2 regions of the Solibacillus sp. NPDC093137 genome follow, and region 2 is predicted to be linked to the other one. Evidence: predicted binding sites of a transcription regulator. Region 2 holds the regulator's gene; the other holds the start of a gene.
The links. The regulator LexA, encoded in region 2, represses DNA repair genes until DNA is damaged. The targets are predictions, from matches to a motif close to CGAACATATGTTCG.
Positions count from the first base shown of each region.

Region 1: a site for LexA is predicted at 2,104-2,117, ahead of ACQKN3_RS16065 (carbohydrate kinase). Genes of this name have one in related genera too.

Region 1 covers NZ_JBNNVH010000005.1:160,271-164,709, forward strand. Annotated here, with positions in the region: gene ACQKN3_RS16050 (aminopeptidase) at 1-229, opposite strand, end outside; gene motA (flagellar motor stator protein MotA) at 422-1,222, shown strand; gene motB (flagellar motor protein MotB) at 1,206-1,961, shown strand; gene ACQKN3_RS16065 (carbohydrate kinase) at 2,134-3,222, shown strand; gene ACQKN3_RS16070 (pseudouridine-5'-phosphate glycosidase) at 3,222-4,130, shown strand; gene ACQKN3_RS16075 (DUF1128 domain-containing protein) at 4,215-4,436, opposite strand.
Region 2 covers NZ_JBNNVH010000001.1:386,692-391,130, reverse strand. Annotated here, with positions in the region: gene tkt (transketolase) at 1-855, opposite strand, end outside; gene ACQKN3_RS01885 (DUF896 domain-containing protein) at 995-1,231, opposite strand; gene ACQKN3_RS01880 (YneB family resolvase-like protein) at 1,296-1,952, opposite strand; gene yneA (cell division suppressor protein YneA) at 1,939-2,286, opposite strand; gene lexA (transcriptional repressor LexA) at 2,447-3,070, shown strand; gene ACQKN3_RS01865 (gamma-glutamyl-gamma-aminobutyrate hydrolase family protein) at 3,154-3,849, opposite strand; gene ACQKN3_RS01860 (5' nucleotidase, NT5C type) at 3,965-4,439, opposite strand, start outside.

The sequences.
Region 1 (4,439 bases), on a different contig from region 2:
AATCTTCAGATGCCAACTCATAACGAGTACGTGTAATTTGATCATCTGTATAATCTACAAAAACTTGTTTAGCGCCAACTTCATAAGCGATTTTTGTCACTACTTGTACAAAAGGTGCCGATTCGATAGAAGCTGCAATATACAAATATTGATTTGGTTGAATATTAACCCCGATTTTTACTGCCAGTTCTGCGTATTTCGTTAAATTTGCTTCGAACATAGAATTCATTGATTCATTCCTCCAATAATTATCTTAAGAATTAGTTAATTCCCAACGCATTAATAGTCATATTCAAGCTTAGAAAAGAACAATAATGTGTCAAAAACAAAAAAATCTTCTTATAACTAGTGTAAAGGAAGTTAATAAAAATTTAAATATACCGAAATAAAGAAAAGACATCGTAATTTGGAGGTACTATATATGGATATATCATCAGTTGTTGGGGTTATCATCGCCTTTATCGCCCTGTTAGTCGGGATGTTCTTAAAAGGCGTTACACCGGAAGTGTTAATAAACCCTGCTGCGATTTTAATTATTATTTTCGGTACGATTGCTGCAGTTACAATCGCTTTCCCGATGAAGGAACTAAAAAGGGTTCCAAAGCTTTTTAAAATTTTATTTTCAGAAACAAAACTCGCAAGTGATATCGACTTGATTAAAATGTTTTCACAATGGGCAGATTTGGCTCGTCGTGAAGGACTATTGGCATTAGAAAGCAAAGCAGCTGAAATTGAAGATCCGTTTTTAAAAAATGGTTTAACATTAGCGATTGATGGTCAAAACGCAGACTATATTCGCGATGTATTAACAGAGGAAGTTGAAGCGCTGGAAGATCGCCATGCAAGTGGTGCAGGCATTTTCTCGCAAGCAGGTACATATGCACCGACACTTGGAGTATTAGGTGCTGTAGTAGGTCTTATTGCCGCATTAAAGGACATGACCGATATTGATAAATTAGGACATGCCATCTCAGCGGCCTTTGTTGCAACGTTATTGGGTATCTTCACTGGTTACGTTTTATGGCATCCATTTGCCAACAAGCTAAAACGCAAATCTGCTGTAGAAGTTAAGCAAAAGCTAATGATGATTGAAGGGATTTTATCCGTACTTGAAGGTGAAGCGCCTCGTGTAATCGAGCAGAAGCTGGCTTCATACTTAACGATGGAAGAACGTAAGCAAATTACCGAAAGCGGGGCGGGTGGCCTTGGCAAAGAAGCGTAAAAGACATAAAAAGCATGAGGAGCATATTGACGAGTCCTGGTTAGTACCTTATGCAGATATATTAACGTTATTATTAGCGTTATTTATTGTACTATTTGCATCAAGCTCAGTGGATGAGAAAAAATTGGAGCAAATGTCTGCAGTATTTAATAATATTTTTACCGGTGGCACAGGTGTAATGGACAACTCATCTATCATACAAACACCGGATAACTCTACACCAACAGGTATCTCTAAATATATGGAAGATCAGCAACGCCTACATGAAACGCAAAACCGTGTGGACGAGTTTATTGCGATTAATGAGCTGGAAGACCAGTTTGAAACGAAAATGACAGAAGAGGGATTATTAATTACCATCCGGGACAGTATTTTATTCGATATGGGACGAGCAGATGTGAAAGCGGAATATGCAACAATTGCTGACGAGCTTGCTCAATTATTAATGTTTGATCCACCGCGTAATATTGTCATCACTGGTCATACAGATAATGTACCGATTAAAACACCTGAATTTGATTCCAACTGGGATCTGTCTGTAATGCGTGCAGTAAACTTCATGAAAGAAATCGTTTCGGGAAATGAACAACTTGATTCCAAATACTTCAGTGTAAAAGGTTTCGGAGAATTCCAGCCGATAGCTACGAATGATACTCAAGAAGGCAGAGCCAAAAACCGCCGTGTTGAAGTGCTCGTACAGCCACGTATAGCAGAAAATGGCGATGTAATAGTAGAATAGCAAGAAAGCTGTTTGGAAGGGAAACCTTCTGAACAGCTTTTTTATTATGTCACAGCTCATAAAAGAAGAAAGTACTTCCATACTACGCAAGACGAAAAATTTAATATTAATTTGACATTTAATAAACAAAAGTTTATAATTATAAACAAATGTTTGATTAGAGGTGATAAAGTTGAATGAAAAGGAAAAATTGATTTTCCAATTAATAAAGAAGAATCCCTACTTATCACAACAGGAAATGGCAGAACAACTGGGAATGTCCAGGCCAGCGCTTGCTAATATGATTTCATCGCTTATAAAAAGAGGGGAAATTTTAGGACGTGCGTATGTTTTGCCAGAGAAAAATCAAATCATTGCAATTGGTGGTGCCAATATCGATCGTAAATTCACTATTGAGCAAAATGTCCAATTAGGGACTTCCAATCCTGCTTCTGTTACAGAATCGGTAGGCGGTGTTGCCCGCAATATCGCTGAAAACTTAGGGCGGTTAGGCAACCGTGTTTCCTTAATTACTGTAATGGGTGAAGATCATGATAGTGCATTTATTGAACAAAATTGTAAGAGTATGATGAATGTGGATTTAGTAGAGAAATTAAACGATTATAATACAGGTTCTTATACAGCAGTACTTGATAATATGGGTGAACTGGTAATATCGATGGCAAATATGGCGATTTATGATCAGTTGTTGCCGAGTGTTTTAAAAAAGCACGAAGCAATATTACAAAATGCCAGCTGTATTGTCATTGACTTAAACAGCCCATTAGAAACAGTAGAATATATTAGGAATTTCGCAATAGAGCGTAATATCGCATTGGCGGTTATCCCTGTTTCTTCACCTAAGATGAAAAATATGTCGCAGGATCTGCACGGTATCCGTTACTTTATTTGTAATCGAGATGAAGCGGAAAGCTATTTAAATGTGAAGCTGGAAACATATAGCCAATATGAAAAGGCTGTTAACATGTTGTTGCAAAAAGGAGCGGAGCATGTTGTGCTCACTCTTGGCGAACATGGAGTAATGGTGGGGAACGAAGGTAATATAGTACACTACAAAGCCATTGCAACTAGAAATATAGTAGATGTTACAGGTGCCGGAGATGCTTTTGTCAGTGCATTTTTACATGGTGTATTAAACGATGAAGAGCTTGAAGAAGCAATCCAGCTCGGGTTGGTAAATGCATCGAAAACATTGCAATCGGATAAAACAGTACGTGAAGATTTAACAAAAGATAACTTACTTGAATGGAGGAATTTATAATGAAACAATATTTATCATATTCACAAGAGGTATTAGAAGCTAAAGAGAAAGGCTTACCAATCGTAGCGTTGGAATCAACAATTATTTCACACGGTATGCCATATCCTCAAAATGTACAAACAGCTCGTGAAGTGGAACAAATTATACGTGATGGCGGTGCAGTACCGGCAACAATCGCATTAATCGATGGGAAAATTAAAATCGGTTTATCTGATGAAGAATTAGAAATGTTCGGTAATGCTCAAGGTGTAGCAAAAACAAGCCGTCGTGATATTGGCTATTTACTTGCAACAAAGAAAATCGGTGCAACTACTGTAGCGGCAACAATGATCTGTGCTGAGCTTGCTGGTATCGAATTATTCGTAACAGGCGGTATTGGTGGGGTTCACCGTGGCGCTGAAACTACAATGGATATTTCTGCAGACTTGGAAGAGCTGGCAATGACAAATGTGGCTGTAGTATGTGCAGGTGCCAAATCAATTTTAGACATCGGCTTAACATTGGAATACCTTGAAACTAAAGGTGTACCGGTAATTGGTTACGGAACAGATAAATTGCCTGCATTCTATGCACGTGAAAGTGAATTCGATGTAAATATCCGCGTTGATTCTGCAGAAGAAACTGCTGCAATTCTACGTGCTAAGTGGGATTTAGGTTTACGTGGCGGTGCATTAATCGCTAATCCGATCCCAGTAGAAGATGCTATGGAATCAAGTGTTATTGACGGAATTATTGACAATGCATTAAATGAAGCGAAAGAACAAGGCATCGCAGGCAAAAATGTAACGCCATTCTTATTAGGTAAAGTGAAAGAGCTGACAGAAGGTAAATCACTGGATGCCAATATTGCCCTTGTTAAACATAATGCCCGTGTAGGTGCAAAAATCGCTGTCGAATTAAATAAATAATTAATATTTCCTGGGGAATAGGGAATAAAAAAAGAAGCTTGTCGAATAATCGATGAGCTTCTTTTTCACATTACACATTTGATATTATTTACGAAGGGCGCCTAGTTCAGCTACGATGGCATTCATTTCACTTGGGCTAAATGAATCGCGTTTCATAACCATTTCATATAAATATTGCAGGTCTTCGTATTTTTCTTCATCAAATGCAGAAGACTGCATAGCATCAACATTTACCATACGAAGTTTTTCTTTAATTTGCTCGATCATATAGATGACATTTTGCTGCGACGGATTTGATAAGTCCATAAT
Region 2 (4,439 bases):
TGGCTCATGTTCCCAAGCGTATGCAGCTTTTGTTAAAGTAACTTCATCAAATCCTAGTGGCGCACCATGTGAATCTGCTTTACCAGATTTGTTAGGAGAACCAAAACCGATAACAGTTTTCACTTCGATTACAGTTGGGCCGCCAGTATTTTGTTTCGCTTTTTCAATAGCTGAATTAATTTCCACGATATCTGTACCGTCTGCAACTTTTAAATAGTTCCAGCCGTATGATTCGAAACGTTTTTGGATGTTTTCCGAGAATGACTTTTCTAAATCACCATCAAGTGAAATATCATTTGAATCATATAGTACAATTAATTTATCCAATTTTAAGTGACCTGCAAGAGAAATTGCTTCTGCAGCAACACCTTCCATTAAATCACCGTCACCGCATAGTGCAAATGTATAGTGGTCTACAATGTCTTTACCTGGCTTGTTGTATGTTGCTGACAAGTGACGTTCAGCCATAGCCATACCTACTGACATTGCAATACCTTGTCCTAATGGACCAGTTGTCGCTTCTACACCAACTGTATGACCATATTCAGGATGTCCCGGTGTTTTTGAATTCCATTGACGGAAGTTTTTGATTTCTTCCAACTCTAAACCGTAGCCACCTAGATGCAATAAACTATATAAAAGCATGGATCCATGTCCAGCTGATAATACAAAACGGTCGCGGTTATACCAATTAGGATTTTGAGGGTTATGGCGTAAATGCTTCGTCCACAATGTATAGGCCATAGGTGCAGCACCCATTGGTAAACCTGGGTGACCTGAATTTGCTTTTTCAATTGCGTCGATTGATAGTGTACGGATTGCGTTAATTGCTAACTGATCCATCTGTTGTGTCATTATGTGACATCCTTTCCTCGTACGATATTTATACATTTTATAGTGTAGACAAATTTTCACAAGAAAACAATAATTTCTAAAAACGTCCTATAAAATATGTCATACTTTATATTAAATGTGACATATTAATGAAATGTTATTAGTTTAAGAATTTCTTCTGTGATTTAATTTGTTTTAATTTTTCAGGTGTCACATCATTGCCTTCTTCATCAATTACTTTTACATGCTCGATTGTATCACGCATTGTAGTACGGAAAGTATCTAAATATTCTTTGCGCAGCGCTGTACGTTCCTTCGCCTGCTCTTCCGTCAATTTACCTTCTCTCGCTAATTTAGAAAGCTCGTTAATGCGAGCTAATTTTTCTTTTGATAACATTTGAATCTCACCTTTCTTCCTACCTACTACAAAGGTATAAAAAAAACGACTTGAAAACAAGTGTTTACTCTTCAAGTCGCTCCATATATTCAATATATCTTCTATGTACGGTCGCTTTACTGATAGAAATGCCCAAGCCAGACAAAGTCGTAGCAATTTCTGCAAAGGTTAAGCCTTTCTGACGCAGTTGAACAATTTCTTCGACAGGCACTTCTTTTCGTTCACGCCCTTCAATATTACCGCGGTTTTTCAAATTATTTTGCGGCTGGTAGCCATTTTCTACAGCGCGGCGCATTCCCCGGCGGATTTTTGCATTATGCATACGACGCTGATACTCTTCGACAATCGCTAAAATTTCGAGCAGCATTGTATCCATTTCGTTTAATACGACAGGACCTGCATCATTCAATGTATATACTGTCGCTTCATATTTTTGCAGTAGGTGCAGCACTGCCATACGGGCATTCCCTCGCCCTAAACGGGTTTCATCCTGTACAAATAATGCTTTAATACCGTACTCTTTCATGTAGTCAAGCATGTCGAGTAATCCGTCTCGATCGACATCATATCCACTATGCTGGTCCATGAAAATCTCCACATCTTTATAGCCGAATGATTTTGCGTATTTTGTCAGCTCCTCCTGCTGACGCACTAGCGATGTTTCTTGTGTATTTTTATCCGTACTGACACGGCAATAGATTACTGCTTTAGTTTTTATCATTGTTCCCTCTCGCTACTTTAATCAATTGCATATCGGAGGATTCATTCAGCTGAGCAATGTATTGTGAATCTTTTTCTACAGGCACAACCAATACTTGTCCTAAAACAACTTTTTCATCCAGCATTCCGTTTTCCTTTTTTACTTCATTGATCCAATCATGCTTAGCCATTTTACCACGATATTGTTCTGCCAACGACCATAAAGTATCGCCATGCTCTATGCTTACGTGTTCGTATAATTCAATTTTATCATCCTGCATCATGAATAAAGCAATCATAAGTACAGAGAATAGTAGAAACATTGATGTGAAGCCATTTAATTTAACTCTTTTCATTTGAAAAACCCTCTTTCGAATGTATGTTCGGAATGTTTGTTCTCATAATAATACGAACGTATGTTTTTGTCAACCGTTTTTTCGAACTTATGTTTGCATTCATGTTCGCATACTGCTATACTTACTTTAAGAAAAATAGCATGATAAAGAGGTGAGTTAGTTGACACAAAAAATTTCAAAGCGGCAGCAAGCTATTCTAACTTTTATAAAAGAGGAAGTTCGTGCTAAAGGCTATCCGCCATCAGTTCGCGAAATTGGAGAAGCAGTAGGTTTAGCTTCCAGTTCAACTGTCCACGGGCATTTAGCTCGTTTAGAAAGTAAAGGGCTTATCCGCCGTGATCCTACAAAGCCGCGTGCCATTGAAATATTGGATCAGGAAGAGATGAATATCGCAAAACAAGGTGTCATTCATGTTCCGTTGATCGGTAAAGTTACAGCTGGTCTGCCTATTTCTGCAATCGAGGATATCCAGGAATATTTCCCGTTGCCGGATGCTTACGGCTCACCGGAAGAGGAATTATTTATGCTTGAGATTATGGGAGAATCCATGATTGAAGCCGGGATTTTAAATGGGGATTATGTGATCGTTAAAAAAACGTCTACTGCGAACAATGGAGAGATTGTCGTAGCAATGACGGAAGACGATGAAGCAACTGTTAAGCGCTTTTACAAAGAAAAAACTCATTTCCGTTTACAGCCTGAAAATAGCTCAATGGAGCCAATCATTGTCAACCAAGTTTCTATTTTAGGTAAAGTGGTCGGCCTCTATCGAAATATCCATTAATCATCAACTTGCCATTCTAATAGAATCGGCAAGTTTTTTATTTACAAAATAAAAAGCTCAGCCGCGAACGACTAAGCCTTTCGTTATTTATTGCATGCTTCTACAAAACTATTAAATAAGCGCTGTGCATAAACATCACCGTTCGGAGCCAATTCTTCCGGATGCCATTGCACCGCGACACAATATGGATGCGATTCATGTTCAATCCCTTCAATGATGCCGTCCTTAGCAAGTGCCGAAACAACGAGCCCTTTCCCCAGCTTTCCAACCGATTGATGATGAAATGTATTTACACGGAATGAGTCTTCTTTAAAAATCTCTTTAAATTTAGGTGTCTTTACTTCAACGGTATGTGCCAGTTCCCCTCGCTTTGAAGGCTGTTTATGTAAAATTGTGTTCGCTACTTGTGAGGGTATATCCTGAATTATCTTCCCCCCGAATGCGACATTCATAATCTGTTGTCCGCGGCAAATACCGAGAACAGGCATTTGTCTTTTATAGGCTTCATTCATCAATAAAAGATCGCTGTCATCACGTTTCCGTACAACACTTCCGATATGACGGTGCGGTTCTTCATTAAACAACAATGGATCTATATCCGCTCCACCAATTAATACGAGGCCTTCAATTAGATCTAATAACTCATTTACGTTTTCTTCTGTAGCATTCGGTATACAAATCGGTATACCTCCCGCTTGTTCAATTGAAATTAAATACGTGTTATTAATATCCAACTTCTTGTCAAAATCATACATTGTTAATCCAATAATCGGTTTCATTCTTTTTATCCCCTTATAATTTATAGATAATTCCAATAATTTAAATTATACTATTGCGTTATACGAAATGACTACAAAAATAAAAAAGGATTGCAGAATCGCAACCCTTTACTTATTAAACACTTTCCATTTGTTTTATAAAATACTGTTTAATTTCTTTCCAGTTATGAACACGCATGAAACCTTCTTCTGATCGATTGTACGGCATCGAATACAATATACCTGTCCCTTTGAATGCTGCGAGTTGGCGTGGGCTGTCATCAATTAAATAATCGGTATGTATTACCGCTTTATTTCCGCAAAACACAATGTTCTGTGTTTTAATAAAGGGTAAATGCTCCATTAACCAGTCGTATTTCGCTGTAAATGAACCCGGTACATCCATTGCAGCTGTCGCAATAAAAATTTCATAATGTTCCTGCAACTCTTGAATGACTTTAATCGCATCTTCATCCAGTACTTTTAAATCTCTGAAATAGTCAGGCTCATTTAATATTGCAAATAATTTCTTCGCATCTTCTCGAGGCAAATCGCGCTGTGTCGTCAGAAGAAACTCTTCATCTGTAAAATTTGTTCCGAAATTTTCGTTA